DNA from 4 places in the Paenisporosarcina sp. genome. Region 1 is predicted to be linked to each of the others. Evidence: riboswitches for the same ligand, from Rfam matches in the RefSeq annotation. Region 1 holds a riboswitch; each other region holds the start of a gene.
The links. Region 1 has a riboswitch for S-adenosylmethionine ahead of metK (methionine adenosyltransferase). Riboswitches for the same ligand answer to the same signal wherever they lie in the genome.

Region 1 (4,643 bases):
AACCGGGATATTGGAGATGGATTCAACACTACTAACCGTATTTTTCTTTAAATTTTGTAACTCTCTATACCACTTTAATGTAATTTTATTTGTAAAAAGAGGATCGTCTTTTTCTTGTACATATACATCATAGTTACGTGTCAATTCTTTTATTGAAATTTCATGAGTACTCTTCATATGATCTGCTAGCTTGCCCATATTCGCTAGAGCACCAGATAATTTAGACGGCTGGATACGCAAATTTAACCATGGTGAGGTCAAAATGACTCCTGCACATTCAATCGAATGAGTTTGTAATGCATGCATAACCAAAGTCGCTCCCATTCCATGTCCCATTACAAATACAGGTAAGGAATCCGCCATGGAAACTTCAACTAGTTGTTTGACGTATTTAGAATACAACTCAAAATCTTCGTCATGTGCCTCATTTAATGAAGAATCTTCACCGTGACCTGGGAGATCTCCCATCACCACATGAAAACCCGAATTTCTAAATTGTTCAATCGTCCATGCGTAACGACGATGATGCTCATATGCACTATGTACAATAGCTATGACAGCTTTTGCTTTACCTTCTGCTTCCCATTTCCACATGAACATCTTCCCCTTTTACTAAATGCTATTAATCCTTTTATTATACCATTACACAACTGATTTAGAGGATGGATAAAAAAGGCTTTCACTCTATTCTAGTTATGATTCCCTCTTTTTTAGTATAATGAAACTTAGCTAAACGAAGAAATGAGGTCATGTAATGATTTACCCTTTTAATGGAAAGACTCCTGAAATTGATTCATCTGTGTATATAGCTGATTTTGTGACAATTAGTGGGGATGTCACGATTGGTCCAGAGTCTACGGTATGGTTCAATACGGTCATCCGTGGAGATGTGAATAAAACGATTATCGGTAATAAGGTGAACATTCAAGATTTATGTTGCTTGCATCAGAGTCCAGCTTTTCCATTAATTTTAGAAGATGAGGTAACTGTCGGTCATCAAGTGACTTTACATAGTTGTACGGTGAAACAAGGTGCTTTAATTGGTATGGGATCGATTGTGTTAGATGGAGCTGTAATCGGAGAAGGGGCGTTTATTGGCGCAGGCAGTTTAGTCCCACCAGGTAAAGTGATTCCGCCGGGTGTACTGGCTCTTGGGAGACCCGCTAAAGTAGTCAGAGATTTAAACGATGAAGACCGTAAGGATATGGAACGTATTGTTCGAGAGTATGCCGAAAAAGGACAAATTTATAAAACAATGCAAAAGGATTAATAGAATGAAAAAGCTGCTCCGAATTTTTCCGGAGCAGCTTTTTTCTATTAAACGCCTGCTTTTTCTTTTAATGCAGCAGCTTTGTCTGTTTTCTCCCAAGGAACATCTATGTCTGTACGACCAAAGTGTCCATATGCTGCAGTTTGTTTGTAGATTGGACGACGAAGATCTAACATTTTGATGATTCCAGCTGGGCGTAGGTCGAATAATTCGCGAACCATTTCAACCATTTTCGACTCTTCAACTGTACCCGTTCCAAATGTATCAATAGCAATCGATACAGGTTGAGCAACACCAATTGCATATGCTAATTGAACTTCACAGCGATCAGCAAGACCTGCTGCTACGATGTTTTTAGCAACATAACGAGCTGCATAAGCTGCAGAACGGTCAACTTTTGTTGCATCCTTACCAGAGAATGCTCCACCACCGTGACGAGCATAACCACCGTAAGTATCAACGATAATTTTGCGTCCTGTTAAACCTGCATCTCCTTGTGGTCCACCAATAACAAAGCGACCAGTTGGATTAATGAAGTATTTTGTGTTTTCATCAATTAATTCTGCAGGTACAACTGGATTAATAACATGTTCTTTCAGATTGCGTTGGATTTGTTCAAGCGTTACTTCTGGGTGATGTTGAGTAGAAATAACGATTGTGTCAATACGCAATGGTTTGTTGTTTTCATCATATTCTACAGTTACTTGTGTTTTACCATCTGGACGTAGGTAAGAAAGAATTTCTTCTTTACGAACCAATGCTAAACGACGAGCTAACTTGTGAGCTAAACTAATTGGAAGAGGCATTAATTCAGGCGTTTCATTACAAGCAAACCCAAACATTAACCCTTGGTCTCCAGCTCCGATTGCTTCAATATCATCATCTGACATAGAACCTTCACGAGCTTCTAATGCTTGGTCAACACCCATTGCGATATCAGCTGACTGCTCATCGATTGCTGTTAAAACAGCTGATGTTTCTGAGTCAAAACCATATTTTGCACGAGTATAACCAATTTCACGAACGGTTTCACGAACTACTTTTTGAATATCAACATATGCAGACGTTGTGATTTCTCCAGCAACAAGAACTAATCCTGTTGTAACTGTTGTTTCACATGCCACACGTGCATTTGGATCTTCTGTTAAAATCGCATCTAATATTGCATCTGAGATTTGGTCACAAATCTTATCCGGATGCCCTTCTGTTACTGATTCTGATGTAAATAATCGACGAGTTGTCATTATTAATTCCTCCTATATCCTTCGAGATTTCTCTCGGAAAATTCAAACGGTACTCATTTCCCATGTCAAGCTTTACTCGATTGAATAAAACCTTTCGCCGTTTCGGGCTTCTACACGAGGATAAAGGGAGATGTCTGTGTTAAATCATCCATTTATATGCAATTTACTGAGATAGCATAAAAAAAACCCTCTCTCACGTCAATTACATGAGGAAAGGTATGATTTAGTAGGCACCTTTCACTCTTATCATCCAAGGAATTCACCTTGCTTCAGGTTCAGCACCTTCGCCAATTATATGAAATCATATAATCGCAGGTTGCCGGGTTTCATAGGGCCTGACCCCTCCACCAGCTCGGGATAAGAGTATCCGTTCAGTTTTACATCATAATAAACAATTTCGACAATGTCAAACATTTTATGCACATAAATTTTGACAAGAAATATCTACATTTTATACAGGCTATTAGTGTAGATTATTAAACGGAATGTGTTATACTAATTCTCGAATCAAAATTACCCCATTTTATCGGGAATACTTGAAAAAGGAAGGTACATATACATGAATTCAGTGAACACAATTACCGAGCTGAACGAATTGTTAAATGGCCAAAACGTGCACGTTCAACTTTCAGTTCCACAATTAGTGGAGAAAGCAACATCACGCGGAGAAGCTGTCTTAACATCAACAGGTGCTGTAAAAGCGGAGACTGGAAAATACACAGGTCGTTCGCCTAAAGATAAGTACATGGTTGAAGAAGACATTTCAAAGGACAAAATTGACTGGGGTCCTGTTAATCAACCCATCTCATCTGAAATTTTTGACTCATTATATAAGAAAGTAATCGATTACCTAAAAACTAAAGAAGAATTATTTGTGTTTAAAGGCTTTGCTGGTGCAGACAAACAATCTCGCTTATCTTTACAAGTGATTAACGAGTATGCTTGGCATAACCTTTTTGCTCACCAATTATTTATTCGCCCTTCTGCAGAAGAGCTAACTACTCACGAAGCAGATTTCACGATTGTATCTGCTCCGACTTTTAAAGCAGATCCAGCAGTAGATGGTACGTCTTCAGAAACTTTCATCATGGTGTCAATGGAGAAGCGCATTATTTTAATCGGTGGTACTGAGTATGCTGGTGAAATGAAAAAATCGATCTTCTCGATCATGAATTACTTATTACCTGAACAAGGTATTCTTCCAATGCACTGTTCTGCTAACGTTGGAGAAAAAGGCGACGTTGCTTTGTTCTTCGGATTATCAGGTACAGGTAAAACAACATTATCAGCTGATGCTGATCGCAAATTAATCGGTGACGATGAGCATGGTTGGTCAGACAATGGCGTCTTCAATATTGAAGGCGGATGTTATGCAAAAGCGATTAATTTAACGCATGAAAATGAACCTCAAATTTATGATGCAATTCGTTTTGGTTCTGTTTTAGAGAACGTAGTTATAGACTCAGAAACTAGAATTGCTGATTACGATGATATCTCATTAACTGAAAATACACGTGCAGCGTACCCACTTCAAGCAATTGATAATATTGTAGACCCATCTGTAGCTGGTCATCCAAAAACAATTATTTTCTTAACTGCTGACGCATTTGGCGTATTGCCTCCAATCAGTAAACTTACGAAAGAGCAAGCGATGTATCACTTCCTAAGCGGTTTCACATCGAAACTTGCAGGAACTGAGCGTGGAATCACTTCACCTCAAGCTGCTTTCTCAACGTGTTACGGTTCTCCATTCTTACCACTACCTGCAACTGTTTATGCAGAAATGTTAGGTAAGAAAATTGATGAGCATAACTCACAAGTATTCTTAGTTAATACCGGTTGGACTGGTGGAGAATACGGCGTTGGTAGCCGCATGAAGTTATCTTATACAAGAGCTATGGTTCGTGCAGCACTTGAAGGAAAACTCGATGATGTGGAAACAAACAAAGGTTCAGTTTTTGGTTTAGCAATTCCAACAGAAATCCCTGGCGTTCCAACAAACGTATTAAATCCACGCGATGCTTGGGCAGACCCAGATGCTTACGATAAAAAAGCAAAAGAATTGGCTGATCAATTCCGTGAAAACTTCAAAAAATTCGGATCAGTTTCAGAAGATATTTCTTCTAAAG
Region 2 (4,643 bases), on a different contig from region 1:
AATATGTAAACGAATCACCATATGAAAATGCATGGATGATCGTAGTTGAGCCTACAGATACTGCTGAAGTGGATGCACTTATGACGGCAGAGCAATATGAAGAAATGACTAAAGAGTAATAGACTTAAAAAACGCCGATCACTTTTCGGCGTTTTTTCTTTACACTGAATTTAATTTAGGAGTGAAGAGGATGAGTAGTGATAAAGTGATTGTGGTTGAAGGAAGATCAGACAAGCTCAGAATCAATATGGTATTAGCAGAACCACTTGAGATTATTTGTACAAATGGAACTGCCAGTCCAACTAAAATAGAAGAACTATTAACTCCTTACGAAGAGTATGAGATATTTATATTCGCAGATGCGGATGCTTCAGGTGAAAAACTCCGACAAATTTGCAAACGAGCGTTTCCTGAAGCACGACATCTATATACAGATGAAAAATTTAAAGAAGTTGCCACAACCCCTCTAAAAGTGTTAGCCTCAATATTATTAAATGCACATATTGATGTAAAAAAAGAATTTTGCGGTTAAAAGGATGTAATAGTTATGGAAGAATGGACTCGAGAAGAGTGGGAAACTACTTCAATGAGCGAAGAAATGACAGCATATTACTTGTACGCGCCAATGTGTGGAACCTGTCAAGTTGCCTCAAAAATGCTGTCAGTTGTTAAAGAAATGATGGTAGACGTTAAGATTGGTCAAGCGAATTTGAATTTTGTAGAGTCATTGGCTGCTGATTATCAAATTGAAAGTGTTCCTTGTTTATTAATAACTGAGCAGGGAAAAGTTCGTGAAAAAATATATGCATTTCACTCAGTACCTTATTTATACGAAAAATTAAAAAGAAAATAATTGACGAAGAAAATTGAACATGTTACATTATCATTCGTACTTAAAAATTTAATATCGTTGCTCTTATTAAGAGAGGTGGAGGGATAGTGCCCTATGAAACCCAGCAACCGTCACAATTTGTGAAATGGTGCCAAATCACTCAAAGCAATTGCTTTGATAGATGAGAGAATGGTCTGACGTATATATATCTATGCGCTTATGTCCCTTCTGCTTGTCTGCAGAAGGGGCTTTTTTGTTTCCTCAAATAAATAATTTTGTTGGTTGAGAGGAACACTAACAGGGATACGCAGAGGAATAGCAATATTAAGTCACAAGTGCTCCTTAATGATTAAGCAATCGCAGAAGATACTAAAAATTATAGGAATAAAAGAGGTGAGTATGATGATTGTATTGGAGAATCTATCGAAAACGTTTCAAACAACGAATGGTAAATTAAAGGCAGTAGATCATATCAATTTAACAGTAAATCAAGGCGAAATTTTTGGAATCATTGGCTACAGTGGTGCTGGGAAAAGTACATTGATACGTTTGTTGAATGGATTAGAAAAGCCTACTGAAGGCTCAGTAACAGTGAATGGTCAAAACATATCAGCTAGTAAAGGTCATCAACTCCGTCTAGCAAGACAAAAAGTTAGCATGATATTCCAGCATTTTAATTTATTGTGGTCACGAACTGTAGAAGACAATATATCATTCCCGCTAGAAATAGCTGGAATCAGTAAAATAGAGCGCCAAAAGCGAGTGAAAGAATTAATCGAGCTTGTAGGGTTAACCGGTAGAGAGAAAGCCTATCCATCTCAACTGTCAGGTGGTCAGAAACAACGTGTCGGAATTGCTCGTGCACTTGCCAATCAACCTGAAGTGTTGTTGTGTGATGAAGCTACCTCAGCTTTAGATCCTGAAACAACTGATTCAATTCTAGAATTATTAGTTGATATCAATAATCGACTTGGTCTGACCATTGTATTGATTACACATGAAATGCACGTGATTCGTAAAATATGCCATCGTGTTGCCGTAATGGAGGCTGGCAAAATTGTTGAACAAGGAAACGTTCTTCAAGTCTTTCAAGCTCCAAAGCAAGCGATTACGAAACGTTTCGTTTCACAAATTAGTGGAAACGTAACAGCTAATCAAACAATTGCTCATTTAAAAGAACAATACCCTACAGGGAAATTAGTCAAATTAGTTTTTGTTGGAGATCGGACAGAGCAGCCAATCTTATCTCGATTAATTAAGCAATTTCAAGTAGAAGTGAATATTGTTCAAGGCAATATTGAACAAACTCAAAACGGTGCATATGGAACCTTGTACTTACAACTTGATGGCGATGCGAGAGCTATTGATGAAGCGATTAAGTACTTACATGATCAAGAAGTTCAAACGGAGGTGATTTCACATGATTGAAAACCTTCTACCGAATGTTGACTGGGACAAAATGTGGGAAGCAACACTTGAAACTTTATATATGACAGCAATGGCAACAGGCTTCACATTTGTGATTGGACTAGGCTTAGGGGTTTTGCTTTTCTTAACGAGTCCACATCAAGTATGGGCAAATAAGATGGTTTATTGGTTGACTGGCGCGTTTGTAAATATCTTTCGTTCCATCCCGTTCATTATTTTAATCATCTTGCTAATCCCGTTTACGAAGTTTCTGTTAGATACGATTCGGGGAGCAAATGCCGCACTACCAGCACTAATTATTGGCGCAGCACCCTTTTATGCACGAATGGTTTTAATTGCTTTACGTGAAATTGATAAAGGCGTCATTGAAGCTTCTCGTTCGATGGGAGCAAAAACTTCCACAATCATTTGGAAGGTTTTATTGCCAGAATCATTACCCGCATTACTATCTGGCCTTACAGTTACAGCTATTGCTTTAGTGGGTTATACAGCTATGGCTGGCATTATAGGTGCTGGCGGATTAGGTAACTTAGCATACTTAGATGGATTTCAAAGAAGTCAAGAAGATGTAGTTCTCGTTTCAACAGTACTCATCCTCATCATTGTGTTTATCGTCCAGTGGGTTGGCGATACGATTACAACAAGAGCAGACAAACGTTAGATTGGTGCCAACGAGTAGTCTCGTTCACATATAAATTAGAAAAAAGGGAGAGACAAATCATGAAGAAATTTGTAGCAGGAATATTATTATCAGTAAGTGCGTTAACATTAGGGGCATGTGGAACAGATAGTGATTCAACATCAGGTTCTAATGGAGAAAACAAAGAATTAGTTGTAGGTGCTTCGAATGTGCCTCATGCAGAAATTTTAGAACAAGCAAAACCGTTGCTTGAAGAGAAGGGAATCGATCTTGTGATTGAAACATATCAAGATTATATCCTTCCAAATGAAGATTTAGAAAATGGCGACTTAGACGCAAACTACTTCCAACATGTACCTTACTTAGAGTCACAAATCGCAGACCACGGGTATGAATTTGAAAATGCTGGTGGAATTCACATTGAGCCAATCGGTGTTTATTCAAAAAAATATGATTCTTTAGAAGAACTTCCAAACGGTGCGTCAATTCTAATTAGTAACTCAGTAGCTGATCATGGACGTATTCTATCGATGTTAGAAGCTGAAGGTTTAATCACACTTGCTGAAGGCATTGATAAAACAAAAGCTGAAGTGAAAGACATTGTCGACAATCCAAAAGATCTTCAATTCGAAGCAGAGTACGAAGCTGCTCTTCTTGTTCAATTATATGAGAACGAAGAAGGTGATGCAGTATTGATTAACTCAAACTACGCAATTGATGCTGGTATTAATCCTTTAGAGGATTCAATTGCGATTGAAAATACAGATTCACCTTATGTAAATATTATTGCCGTTCAATCTGGTAATGAAGATAACGAAGAAATTAAAGCATTAGTAGAAGTGTTAACTTCTAAAGAAATTCAAGACTTTATATTAGAAGAATGGGGCGGCTCTGTCGTACCAGTGAAATAAAGATATGTAAAGACGCCGAGAACTTCGGCGTCTTTTATTGTGGATGAATAAATTGATTGACAGAGTTAGAATGCTGTAAAAATTGATTATTCCGCCTATTTTATAAGACGTTCACTTTAACAAGTAGGTGTGTTAAAGTGTTTTTATCTTTCTAGAGAGAACACTTGTACAATAGAGGAGGACATCATGATGAAGATAAAAATTGGTTTACTTGCAAGAATCGCACTAGCAATTGCACTAGGAATTCTTATTGGGTCTTTTGCGCCTGAAGGTTTAGTACGTCTACTTGCAACCTTTAATGGTTTGTTTGGTAACTTCTTAGGTTTCGTTGTGCCATTAATTATTATTGCTTTTATTGCTCCTGGAATAGCGCAATTAGGCAAAGGCTCAGGAAAACTTTTAGGGTTAGCAACATTTTTCGCCTATTCATCGACATTAGTAGCAGGTTTCCTAGCACTAGTGGTCGGCATGAACGTGTTGCCAAACTTTATTAAACCTAATGCCGTAGGATCTTTTGAAAATCCTGAAGAATTTTTAGCAACTGCTTTCTTCACAGTTGATATGCCTCCAACTTTTGGTATTATGAGTGCTTTATTATTGGCTTTTATATTTGGAATTGGAATGGCCGCTACAAAGAGTGATGTTCTATTAAAAGGTTTTACAGAATTTAACGTCATCATTGAAAAAGTAATCAATCACGTCATTATTCCATTACTCCCAATACATATTTTTGGAATCTTTATGAATATGACATTTGGCGGACAAGTTGCGAAGATCCTTTCTGTATTTGCAGTTGTCTTTGTGATTGTTATTCTTTTACACTTTACAATGT
Region 3 (4,643 bases), on a different contig from region 1:
TCTTGTTCCCATGAGCCTAACGCTTTAATGATTTCGTTGCCCGTAAACTCGATATGTGTTTCATGTTTATACAATTCAGTGATCACATTGTTATCAATTGTATGTACATGAAGTACACAACCTGCATTTGTTTTGTTGTAAATTTTCGCGTGCAATAAGGTTTCGGCGGAAGGTTTCGATGACGTTTCTTCTATACGCTCACCGTTTTTATCGACTAATAAAAAATCATGACTCGTAAATGTGCGCTTGTCTTTTCCAGAAGCTGTGACGAGAAAGGTCAAAGGTTCATTGGAAACTTTAATGGATAAATTGCCGCTTGTGCCGTAAAACCAATCGCGTCCAGCTAGCTCTTTTTTAACAGCCGCTAGTTCGTTCCAACGTGTTACATATAGACTCATGAATGTACCTCCCGCTTCTCCAAAATGTGTATGACATCGTGAAATGTGGTGAATGGTTCATAAGGAATGGCCAGCTCCTCACATTTTTCGATGAGAAAATCCCTTGCAATGACTTTGTCTGCCAGCTTTGCGGCTTGCAAATCAGTAATGGAATCACCAATCACGATTTTATAAGTGTTTTCGTCACTTAACTTGCGAATAATAGACGGTTTGCAGCACCCACAACCGTTTGTGCAAAGTTCGTCACAGCTGTGTGGCCACTCAATGGCAATTGACTCTCCAGAAAAATCCGCCTCATTACAATAAATATGTTGTTCTTCTATCAAACCTTGTAAAAGAGGCTGTACGAAGAAGTCAATGCCCCCTGAAACGATGTATAACGGGATGTGATGTTCTTTCGTATACGCGACGAATTCTTCAAAACCATCTCGAACTTCAGCTTGCGCCAAAACAAATTGAATAACTTCATCTTTTTGCGTCGCTGGTAGCAAGTGAAATAATTGCGAAACACCTTGCTGAATCGTCTTTTCTTGACTGAGAATCTGATCTTTGATCGCTTCCCATTGTGGTGGAGCAAATCTCTTCATGATTGCCATGATGTTGTCATTCATTGTGATCGTGCCGTCAAAGTCACAAAAAATAATGGGTTGCTTCATCGGACTTTGTCACCCCACAATTCAAGAGCTAGTCGAAGCTCTTCATGGTTTTGCGCCACTTCAGATAAGGATCGATTAGTTATCGTTGCATCCACTGCCTGTCTAAACGCTTTCCCTCCTGCTGTTGCCCCTCCCGGATGACCGTGCACGCCGCCTCCAGCATTAATCACGGAGTCCAATCCAAAATCGGCAATGAGTTGCGGCACCATCGCTGGATGAATACCTGCTGAAGGGACTGGCAAGGTTTTATTCAACAAACCTGGCTCTGTTAGTTCTTTGGCTATATCGAGTGTTTCTTGCTTAGCTAATGCGACACTGCCGTAGGGCGATGGGAATAAAGAGAAATCCGCTCCTGTATACCGAAGCAACTTCCCGAGTAACAAGGAATTTGATACACCATAAAATGGGGAAGGTGTAATTGCGCCTGAGAAAGCTGGGTGGGCCATGATCGGAACGGTAATTTCCTTGTCTTCAGCTAAACTTTGAAGGACATCTAGACCATATGCAAAAACGTTAAATAATAGTATATCCGCCCCTAAGTCAACCGCCTTTTTCGCTTTTTCTTTCAAGTCATACGTTCTCCCAGTTAGGTTCACTGCAAAACGCGTACGGTGACCGGTTTTCTCATACACGTTTTCTAACACTTCTTTCGCTTTCGTTATTCGTTGTTCAAATGGGGTTAACGGATTATCGAATAAAATCTCATCATCTTTTACAAAATCCGCACCACCGAGAGCCTGTTGCTCTAATTGGCGAGTGAAAAAGTCGATATCTTTGCCGATGATTCCTTTGAAGATGCTCATGACAAATGGGCGGTTTTGGACACCAGTTAATGTGCGAATTCCCTCAATGCCAAATTGCGGTCCTGGGAAGTGATTGAGTAGCGTCTCATCGAATGATAAGTCCGTTAGTTTAATTTCACCATCTAGCGATAATTTGCCAAACGTTGTCGTCAAAATGGCGGGAATGTCTGCGCTGAAATTTGCTGTAGGATAGGCAATTTCAATGATTCCTTTCGTTCGTGTTTCTGCAAAATGGCCAGCTGTTGTTCCAAGAGACTCCACACGCACGACTCTCCCTTTATGTTTTTTCAATTGTTCTTGTTCAAGTAATGGCAAATCGGTCCATGAACCGATCGTTAGCCCTAGGGCGATGCCTTCTGCTTTTTTCTCTAAGTTTTCTTCAATGCTATGTACCAAATACGTAGCCTTCACTTCTGACACGTCGATCACCTCTTTATTCCAAAATAAAAAACCTCTTCACAAAAAAGAAGAGGTTAGTAAGAACTAACATCCTCTTATCTGTCAGCCACTGCTGCAAGAATTAGCACCGTGCCTACTCGCGTAAGTCGGTTGCCGGGTTTCATAGGGCTAGTTCCCTCCACCTGCTCTTGATAAGAAAAATGTAGATATGAATTTTTTGAAATCTAAATTGGATTATGACAGGATACAAAATTGTTGTCAACACAATTTTCTAAAAAGTTAAAATATAATTTTTAGGAAATAAATTTCAACCCAACAGCAGCTCCTAGCACCATCGAAATGAAAAGAATGCGTAACCCTGTTCTTGGTTCTCCGTAAAAAATCATGCCTAAAACGGCTCCACCAGCTGCCCCAATACCTGTCCAAACTGCATACGCAGTTCCCATTGGAAGAGTTTCCATTGCTAGTGCTAAAAATAAAAAGCTTGCAGTAAAACTAACGACTAATCCTGCAATGGACTTCCAGTTTCGCTCTTTATGCACTTGATTAATCATGAGGACGCCCGTCATTTCAAATAAGCCCGCCGTAAATAAAAAGATCCATGCCATTAGGTCATCTCCTCCTCATGTTTCGTTACAAGCTTCAAACCAACAACCCCAACTAACAACATAACAATTAAACCAATCTTCGCTAAGCTAATGGTTTCACCAAAAAACACACTATCAGCTACTACCGTTCCTGCTGTTCCTAATCCCACAAATACGGTATAAACCGTACCAACGGGCAATGTTTTTCCAGCCATGATCATCAGATAGAAGCTGATGGCAATGGCGATGATCGTGCCAAGCCATGTCCAACTATCATCTGCGTGTTTTAGGCCAATCACCCAGCACACTTCAAAACAAGCGGCTATGATTACTTTCATCCATTCTTTATTCATAAAAATAGTCTCCTTAAATTAAAATAAGCCCGAGAAATGAACGTATGTCTACGTTATCTCCCAGGCTTTTATCCTTCCGTGTATCTTTGCAGAGTGCAAAGCGTTTTCTCTCGGACCAGTCCAAACGAAGTGTTTGCGGAACCCTAGAAAACTTGTTCGCCAAGCTTGAATGGCGCTTTATGAAATTCATGTATGCAGTAAGGATATTACAGACTCCTGCTAGAGTCAAAAGAAATGGGTTTAGATTAGCAATCTTTCCATGCTTTCTCCAACAAGATGGAACGAAATGCAGGTAATAGCGAATCAAAATCTTTCGAATGCAATTCTTCACGAGTGACCCATCTACTTTCAGAATGCTCGTCATTTAGTTGAAAATTCTTTAACTGGTGCTCTGAAACTGTTACAGCATATGTATAGATAAGTCGATAGATTGGCTCACTAACTGTTTGCCCTTCAAAAGTACGGACATGGATTTCCTTTAATCCCTCTAAATCCATATTCGTTTCTTCTTTCACCTCACGAATCGCAGCTTCTGCTGGAATCTCGTTAACTTTCACTTTACCCGCTGGAACATTCCATACACCGGGAGCGACGACCGCTTCGGTGGAGCGCTTGGTTAACAAGATTTTGTCTTCGTGCATTAAGATGATTTCTACTGAAACGCGGTAATTTGGATGTTTGTTCATATTCATTCTCCGTTTTCTATGAGAAATATAACTTGCGCTCAAAAAAATGCCGTGCACTTGAAGGCATCGGCATTGGAAATTTACTTTAAAAAGTTTTATATCACTTTATTGGAAGGCTGATATTGTTTGGATACAACAACATCGTCTTCTACAAGTACATAGGGATGTGTCTCCATCAAAAAGGTTTTAACATACTCAGGCAATTTCTCCCCATCGTAAGCACAAATTAATGGGAATGATAGTGCATTTACTTCTTCATCTACTATTTTCTCGAAATCCTCAATGAGATACAGAGGTTCTTGCATTGATGCCCATTCCACATGTGCCCATGATCGGAATGCAGTGTCGCTTTGAATATATGGTTGAACCACTTTTTTAAAATATTCATGAATAGCAGGTGGGTGATAACTGCCACTTGAAAAGTAAAAATCTAAACTGTTTACATAGTGAACAAGCTCCAATTGCATTTTCGAATATTTAGAATTCAGCTCTTTTTGAATTTCAGGATAAAGACGTGCATTTTCAATCAAGATAATAGATTCACCAGCAATAATTCCATCATGAATATAATTCAAAACTTGTTTCATATAATCTTCTACTTCATGAAAAGAATACAGAACATGAACATTCCTTTGGTCCTCAATCAACTGATTCATTTTGGTACTCAATAGAATCATTCCTTCACTATTCTTTTTATTGATTATACTAGAATTTTCAAAATAGAGCAAAACAACTGGCTAAATGTTCCAATTATCAATGTA
Region 4 (4,643 bases), on a different contig from region 1:
ACGGTATAGTCCGGAACAACATGTTAGTCAAAACTTTTGGAGAGATCAGGGCCTCTAAAAGCAAGAATATAATGCAGGGGAACATCCATCAAATAAAAGTTCCCCTGCATCATTTTATTAAAAAATTCCTAATTTCCCAATCCGTTCAACCGCTTCTTCCAATCGGTTTTCATCCACTAGCAATCCAACTCGAATATACCCTTCACCAAATTCACCGAAGCCATTTCCTGGGGCTACAGCTACATCAGCTTCCTCTAAAAGTTTGTCTGCAAACTCTTGGCTTGTGTATTCGGTTGGAACTGGTAACCACGCAAAAAATGACCCTTTAGGGGCTACTACTTCCCATCCAATCTTTTGACAGGCGTTAATAAAGACATTTCTACGACTTTCATATAGTTCCACTAATGCGGTAACGTTTACTTGATGATCACTTAAAGCGGTTACTGCGGCATGTTGGATTGCTGGAAATAGACTAACGAATAAATGATCTTGAATCACATTCAAGGCTTCGATCATTTCTTTATTCCCTACGGCAAAACCGACTCTCCAACCAGCCATATTATAGGTTTTGGACAATGTATACATTTCAATTCCAATATCTTTTGCGCCAACTGCTTGCAAGAAACTGATTGGCTTTTCACACTCAAATCCAATGGCTCCATAGGCAAAATCGTGAGACACTGCGATATCATTTTCTTTGGCAAATGCCACTGTTTTATTGAAAAATTCAAGGTCTGCTGTAGCTCCTGTTGGGTTGTTCGGGTAGTTCAAGTACATCAGTTTTGCACGCTCTTTGCTTTCATCAGAAATCGCATTGTAATCAGGTAAAAAGTGATTTTTTGCAACGAGTGGCAACGTTTCATATTGGACATCTGCCAAAACAACGCCAGACAAATAATCTGGGTAACCTGGGTCCGGTAGCAACATTAAATCACCGGGGTTTAATACAGCCATCGGCAGTTCGACAAGACCAATTTTCGTGCCAAATAATATCGCTACTTCTGTAGAAGGATCGATATCGACATTGTATTCTCGTTTATAAAATGCAGATGCCGCTTCTTTTAATTCACTAATTCCTCGGAAGGGTGAATACTTATGTGATAACGGGTTCTCTGCAGACTCTTGAAGGGCTTTTACGATATGTGGAGGAGTGGGTTGGTCTGGATTTCCTTGACCAAGGTTAATGACATCGCGTCCTTCTGCCACTGCTGCACCGACTTTTTGAACGAGTGAAGCAAAAAATTGTGGTGGCAATTGTTGTAGTTTATTTGATAGTTTCATGATTTTTCCTCATTTTCTGAAATAGTTGCAATCATCAGCCAAATCTTATAATCTTTTCTTTATCTTGTCTATAGGTGGTGTACTCATGAAAATCGCTTGCATTCAGCTCGACATTGAGTTTGGAGAACCTAAAAAAAATTTTCACAAGGTTCAAACATTGATTGAGCAAGTGGCAAAAGAAGGTGCAGAGTTAGTTGTTTTACCAGAAATGTGGAATACCGCCTATGCGTTAACCGAATTAGAAGAGCTAGCTGATCGCGAAGGAGAACAAACAAAACAATTTCTGTCTGAGCTAGCCGTAAAACACCATATTCATATTGTGGGAGGATCGGTTTCCACGAAAAAAGGTGACCGGTTTTATAACACGATGTATGTATATACCAACAAAGGAGAGCTTGTCGCAGAATATGACAAAGCTCATTTGTTCCGATTGATGGATGAACATCTGTATTTACATGCTGGAAATAAAGATAATTTATTTTCTCTAGGTTCTATACGTGCAAGTGGCGTAATATGCTATGATATTCGATTTCCTGAATGGCTTAGAGCACATGCATTAGCAGGTGCTGACGTGATATTTGTCCCAGCGCAATGGCCAGAATCTCGAATTGACCATTGGAAACTACTACTTCAAGCTCGAGCAATTGAAAATCAATATTTTGTCATTGCCGTAAATCGTATTGGGCAAGACCCCAACAACCGATTTAATGGGCAGTCGATGGTGATTGCACCTTGGGGTAAAATCTTATGGATTGGTGGTGAACATGAAGAGTATGCTCTAATTGATGTGGATTTTTCTGAGGTAGAAGAAGTGCGTCAACGAATCCCTGTTTTCGAAGATCGAAGACCGACTCTTTACAAACCCCTTTTTGAAAATGAATAAAGTATTTTCAAAAAACATTTGACACCTTTATAAAAACATCGTAAGATTTAGTTCGAAACACAAAACAATTACATATTGGAAATTATCAAGAGAGACCGAGGGATAGGCCCTATGACGTCCAGCAACCCCCAACAGATGTTGGGAAGGTGCCAATTCCTACAGAATGAACTCATTCTGAAAGATAAACCAAAATCCATTTTTCGGTGCCTCTTTCATGATGAAAGGGGTATTTTTTATGGTCAAAAAGGAGACTGCCATGATACATATTGAGAATCTGTCTAAAGAATACAAAACGAAAAAAGGAACGGTAATAGGAGTAGATCAGGTTAATCTTTCCATAACCGAAGGCGAAGTATTTGGAATTGTGGGTTATTCGGGAGCAGGTAAAAGTTCGCTTCTCCGATGTATTAACCTACTGGAACAACCAACCAGTGGAAGTATTATGGTAAACGGTCGAGATTTAACGAAATTAAAAGGAAAAAATCTTCGAAACGCTAGATTAAAGATCGGCATGATTTTTCAGCACTTTTATTTAATTAGTCAAAAGACGGTTGGTGAGAATATTGCATTCGCATTAAAAGCGGCAAACACTCCAAGAAGAGAAATTAAATCACGTGTTTTGGAACTGCTTGAAATGGTTGGGTTATCAGAAAAAAAGGATGTGTACCCAGCACAGTTAAGTGGTGGACAAAAGCAACGAGTGGGAATTGCTCGAGCACTGGCTAATAATCCAACTGTTCTGTTGTGTGATGAAGCTACTTCAGCACTGGATCCAAACACCACCTTATCAATTTTACGTTTACTTAAAAAGATTAATCGAGAGTTAAACATCACAATTGTACTCATTACGCATGAAATGAATGTGGTGAAAGAAATTTGTGACCGAATGGCTGTCATGCAGGATGGTCGAGTTGTTGAAGAAGGCTCTGTTTATGAAATTTTCTCAAACCCACAAGCTGAATTGACAAAAGAGTTCATTAGCAGTGTGGTGTCGTTTGAAGTTCCTGAGGCCATCTTAAATAAAGTCACAGGAAGTATTATCAAAGTTTTGTTTAAAGGAAATGTGGCTGGAGAAGGTGTCATTTCGGATACAGTTCAGCAGTTTGATGTACGAGGGAATTTCTTGCATGGCGCGATTGAATATATTCAGGAAGTTCCACTCGGTTTGTTTTTGATGGAACTTCAAGGCCACCCGGCAAACATCAATCGATCGATTAGTTATATGGAAGGCCGAGGGGCTTTAGTGGAGGTGATTCGTAATGGGCATTGATATACAACATGTTATTGAAATGTGGCCAGATATTTTAAAAGCTTTTAACCAAACACTTTACATGATTGGTGTTTCACTGACTGTTGCAATTGTCATTGGATTACCGCTTGGGATCGTACTATTCATAACGGATAGGGGATTGATATTAGAAAATCGTTTTTTGAAATCAACACTTGGTTTTATCGTGAACCTGATCCGTTCGATTCCATTTATTATTTTGTTAGTCGCGCTGCTTCCATTAACTCAGATAATTGTCGGGTCAAAGATTGGACCTGAAGCAGCAAGTGTTTCGTTATCAGTTGCTGCTATTCCATTCTTTGCACGTATCGTAGAAACATCGTTACGCGAAATCGATAAGGGAGTTATTGAAGCCGCTGTGGCTGTAGGTGCAACACCTTGGATGATTATCAAAGATGTTTTATTGCCCGAAGCCAAATCGAGTATTGTGCAAGGAATTACGATGACCATTATTAGTCTTGTTGCATACTCAGCAATGGCAGGTGTAGTGGGTGGTGGTGGAATTGGTGACTTAGCTATTCGTTTTGGCTATTACCGATACGACGATACCATCATGATTGTGACGGTAGTGATTTTAATTGTTCTCGTTCAAATCGTTCAACAACTGGGTGATTGGACGGCTAAAGCAATAGATAAAAGATAAAAAGGGAGAGAAAAAGAGATGAAAAAGGTTTTATTCACAATGATTTTACTAGTTTTAGCTGTAGCGCTTGCTGCATGTGGAGGGAATGACAATGAATCTAAAGGAAATGCAGATAACGACAAATCTGTGAAGTTAGGTGGAACAGCGGGTCCATATAGCGACATGCTTAAAAAAGCAATTCAACCAGCTTTAGAAGCAAAAGGATATGAAGTGAAAATTATTGAATTCAGCGATTATATACAACCAAATGTTGCCTTAGAAAGTGGAGATATCGATGCAAATCTATTCCAGCACTCGATTTACTTAGAGAATTTCTCGAAGGAAAATGATATGGATTTGACGGGATTAATCACAGTGCCTACTGCACCGATGGGTATTTACTCAAATACATATTCATCTATTGAAGATATTAAAGATGGTGCAACAATTACAATTCCTAATGACCCAGTGAATGCGGCACGTACATTTTTAATCTTGCAAGACCATGGGTTAATCGAACTGAATCCAGATGCTGAGCCGTTAACGGTATCCGAAAAAGATATCGAAAA

Region 2: another riboswitch for S-adenosylmethionine. It lies ahead of AC3EA5_RS07985 (methionine ABC transporter ATP-binding protein); the one in region 1 lies ahead of metK (methionine adenosyltransferase).
Region 3: another riboswitch for S-adenosylmethionine. It lies ahead of AC3EA5_RS01990 (2,3-diketo-5-methylthiopentyl-1-phosphate enolase); the one in region 1 lies ahead of metK (methionine adenosyltransferase).
Region 4: another riboswitch for S-adenosylmethionine. It lies ahead of AC3EA5_RS01750 (methionine ABC transporter ATP-binding protein); the one in region 1 lies ahead of metK (methionine adenosyltransferase).

Annotation. Positions count from the first base shown of each region.
Region 1 is NZ_JBYNRN010000012.1:13,946-18,588, reverse strand. It holds gene AC3EA5_RS03400 (alpha/beta hydrolase) at 1-594, opposite strand, end outside; gene AC3EA5_RS03395 (gamma carbonic anhydrase) at 755-1,270, shown strand; gene metK (methionine adenosyltransferase) at 1,318-2,514, opposite strand; SAM riboswitch class I at 2,755-2,878, opposite strand; gene pckA (phosphoenolpyruvate carboxykinase (ATP)) at 3,074-4,643, shown strand, end outside.
Region 2 is NZ_JBYNRN010000021.1:58,577-63,219, reverse strand. It holds gene gcvH (glycine cleavage system protein GcvH) at 1-119, shown strand, start outside; gene AC3EA5_RS07995 (toprim domain-containing protein) at 191-532, shown strand; gene AC3EA5_RS07990 (thioredoxin family protein) at 548-853, shown strand; SAM riboswitch class I at 914-1,020, shown strand; gene AC3EA5_RS07985 (methionine ABC transporter ATP-binding protein) at 1,235-2,260, shown strand; gene AC3EA5_RS07980 (methionine ABC transporter permease) at 2,253-2,921, shown strand; gene AC3EA5_RS07975 (MetQ/NlpA family ABC transporter substrate-binding protein) at 2,981-3,811, shown strand; gene AC3EA5_RS07970 (dicarboxylate/amino acid:cation symporter) at 4,001-4,643, shown strand, end outside.
Region 3 is NZ_JBYNRN010000007.1:38,754-43,396, reverse strand. It holds gene AC3EA5_RS02000 (methylthioribulose 1-phosphate dehydratase) at 1-398, opposite strand, end outside; gene AC3EA5_RS01995 (2-hydroxy-3-keto-5-methylthiopentenyl-1-phosphate phosphatase) at 395-1,054, opposite strand; gene AC3EA5_RS01990 (2,3-diketo-5-methylthiopentyl-1-phosphate enolase) at 1,051-2,277, opposite strand; SAM riboswitch class I at 2,349-2,454, opposite strand; gene AC3EA5_RS01985 (DMT family transporter) at 2,550-2,864, opposite strand; gene AC3EA5_RS01980 (DMT family transporter) at 2,864-3,196, opposite strand; guanidine-I (ykkC/yxkD leader) riboswitch at 3,252-3,354, opposite strand; gene AC3EA5_RS01975 (NUDIX hydrolase) at 3,442-3,882, opposite strand; gene AC3EA5_RS01970 (MEDS domain-containing protein) at 3,978-4,559, opposite strand.
Region 4 is NZ_JBYNRN010000007.1:1,554-6,196, forward strand. It holds gene AC3EA5_RS01735 (polysaccharide deacetylase family protein) at 1-58, shown strand, start outside; gene AC3EA5_RS01740 (aminotransferase class I/II-fold pyridoxal phosphate-dependent enzyme) at 118-1,281, opposite strand; gene AC3EA5_RS01745 (carbon-nitrogen family hydrolase) at 1,367-2,164, shown strand; SAM riboswitch class I at 2,244-2,352, shown strand; gene AC3EA5_RS01750 (methionine ABC transporter ATP-binding protein) at 2,421-3,434, shown strand; gene AC3EA5_RS01755 (methionine ABC transporter permease) at 3,424-4,095, shown strand; gene AC3EA5_RS01760 (MetQ/NlpA family ABC transporter substrate-binding protein) at 4,114-4,643, shown strand, end outside.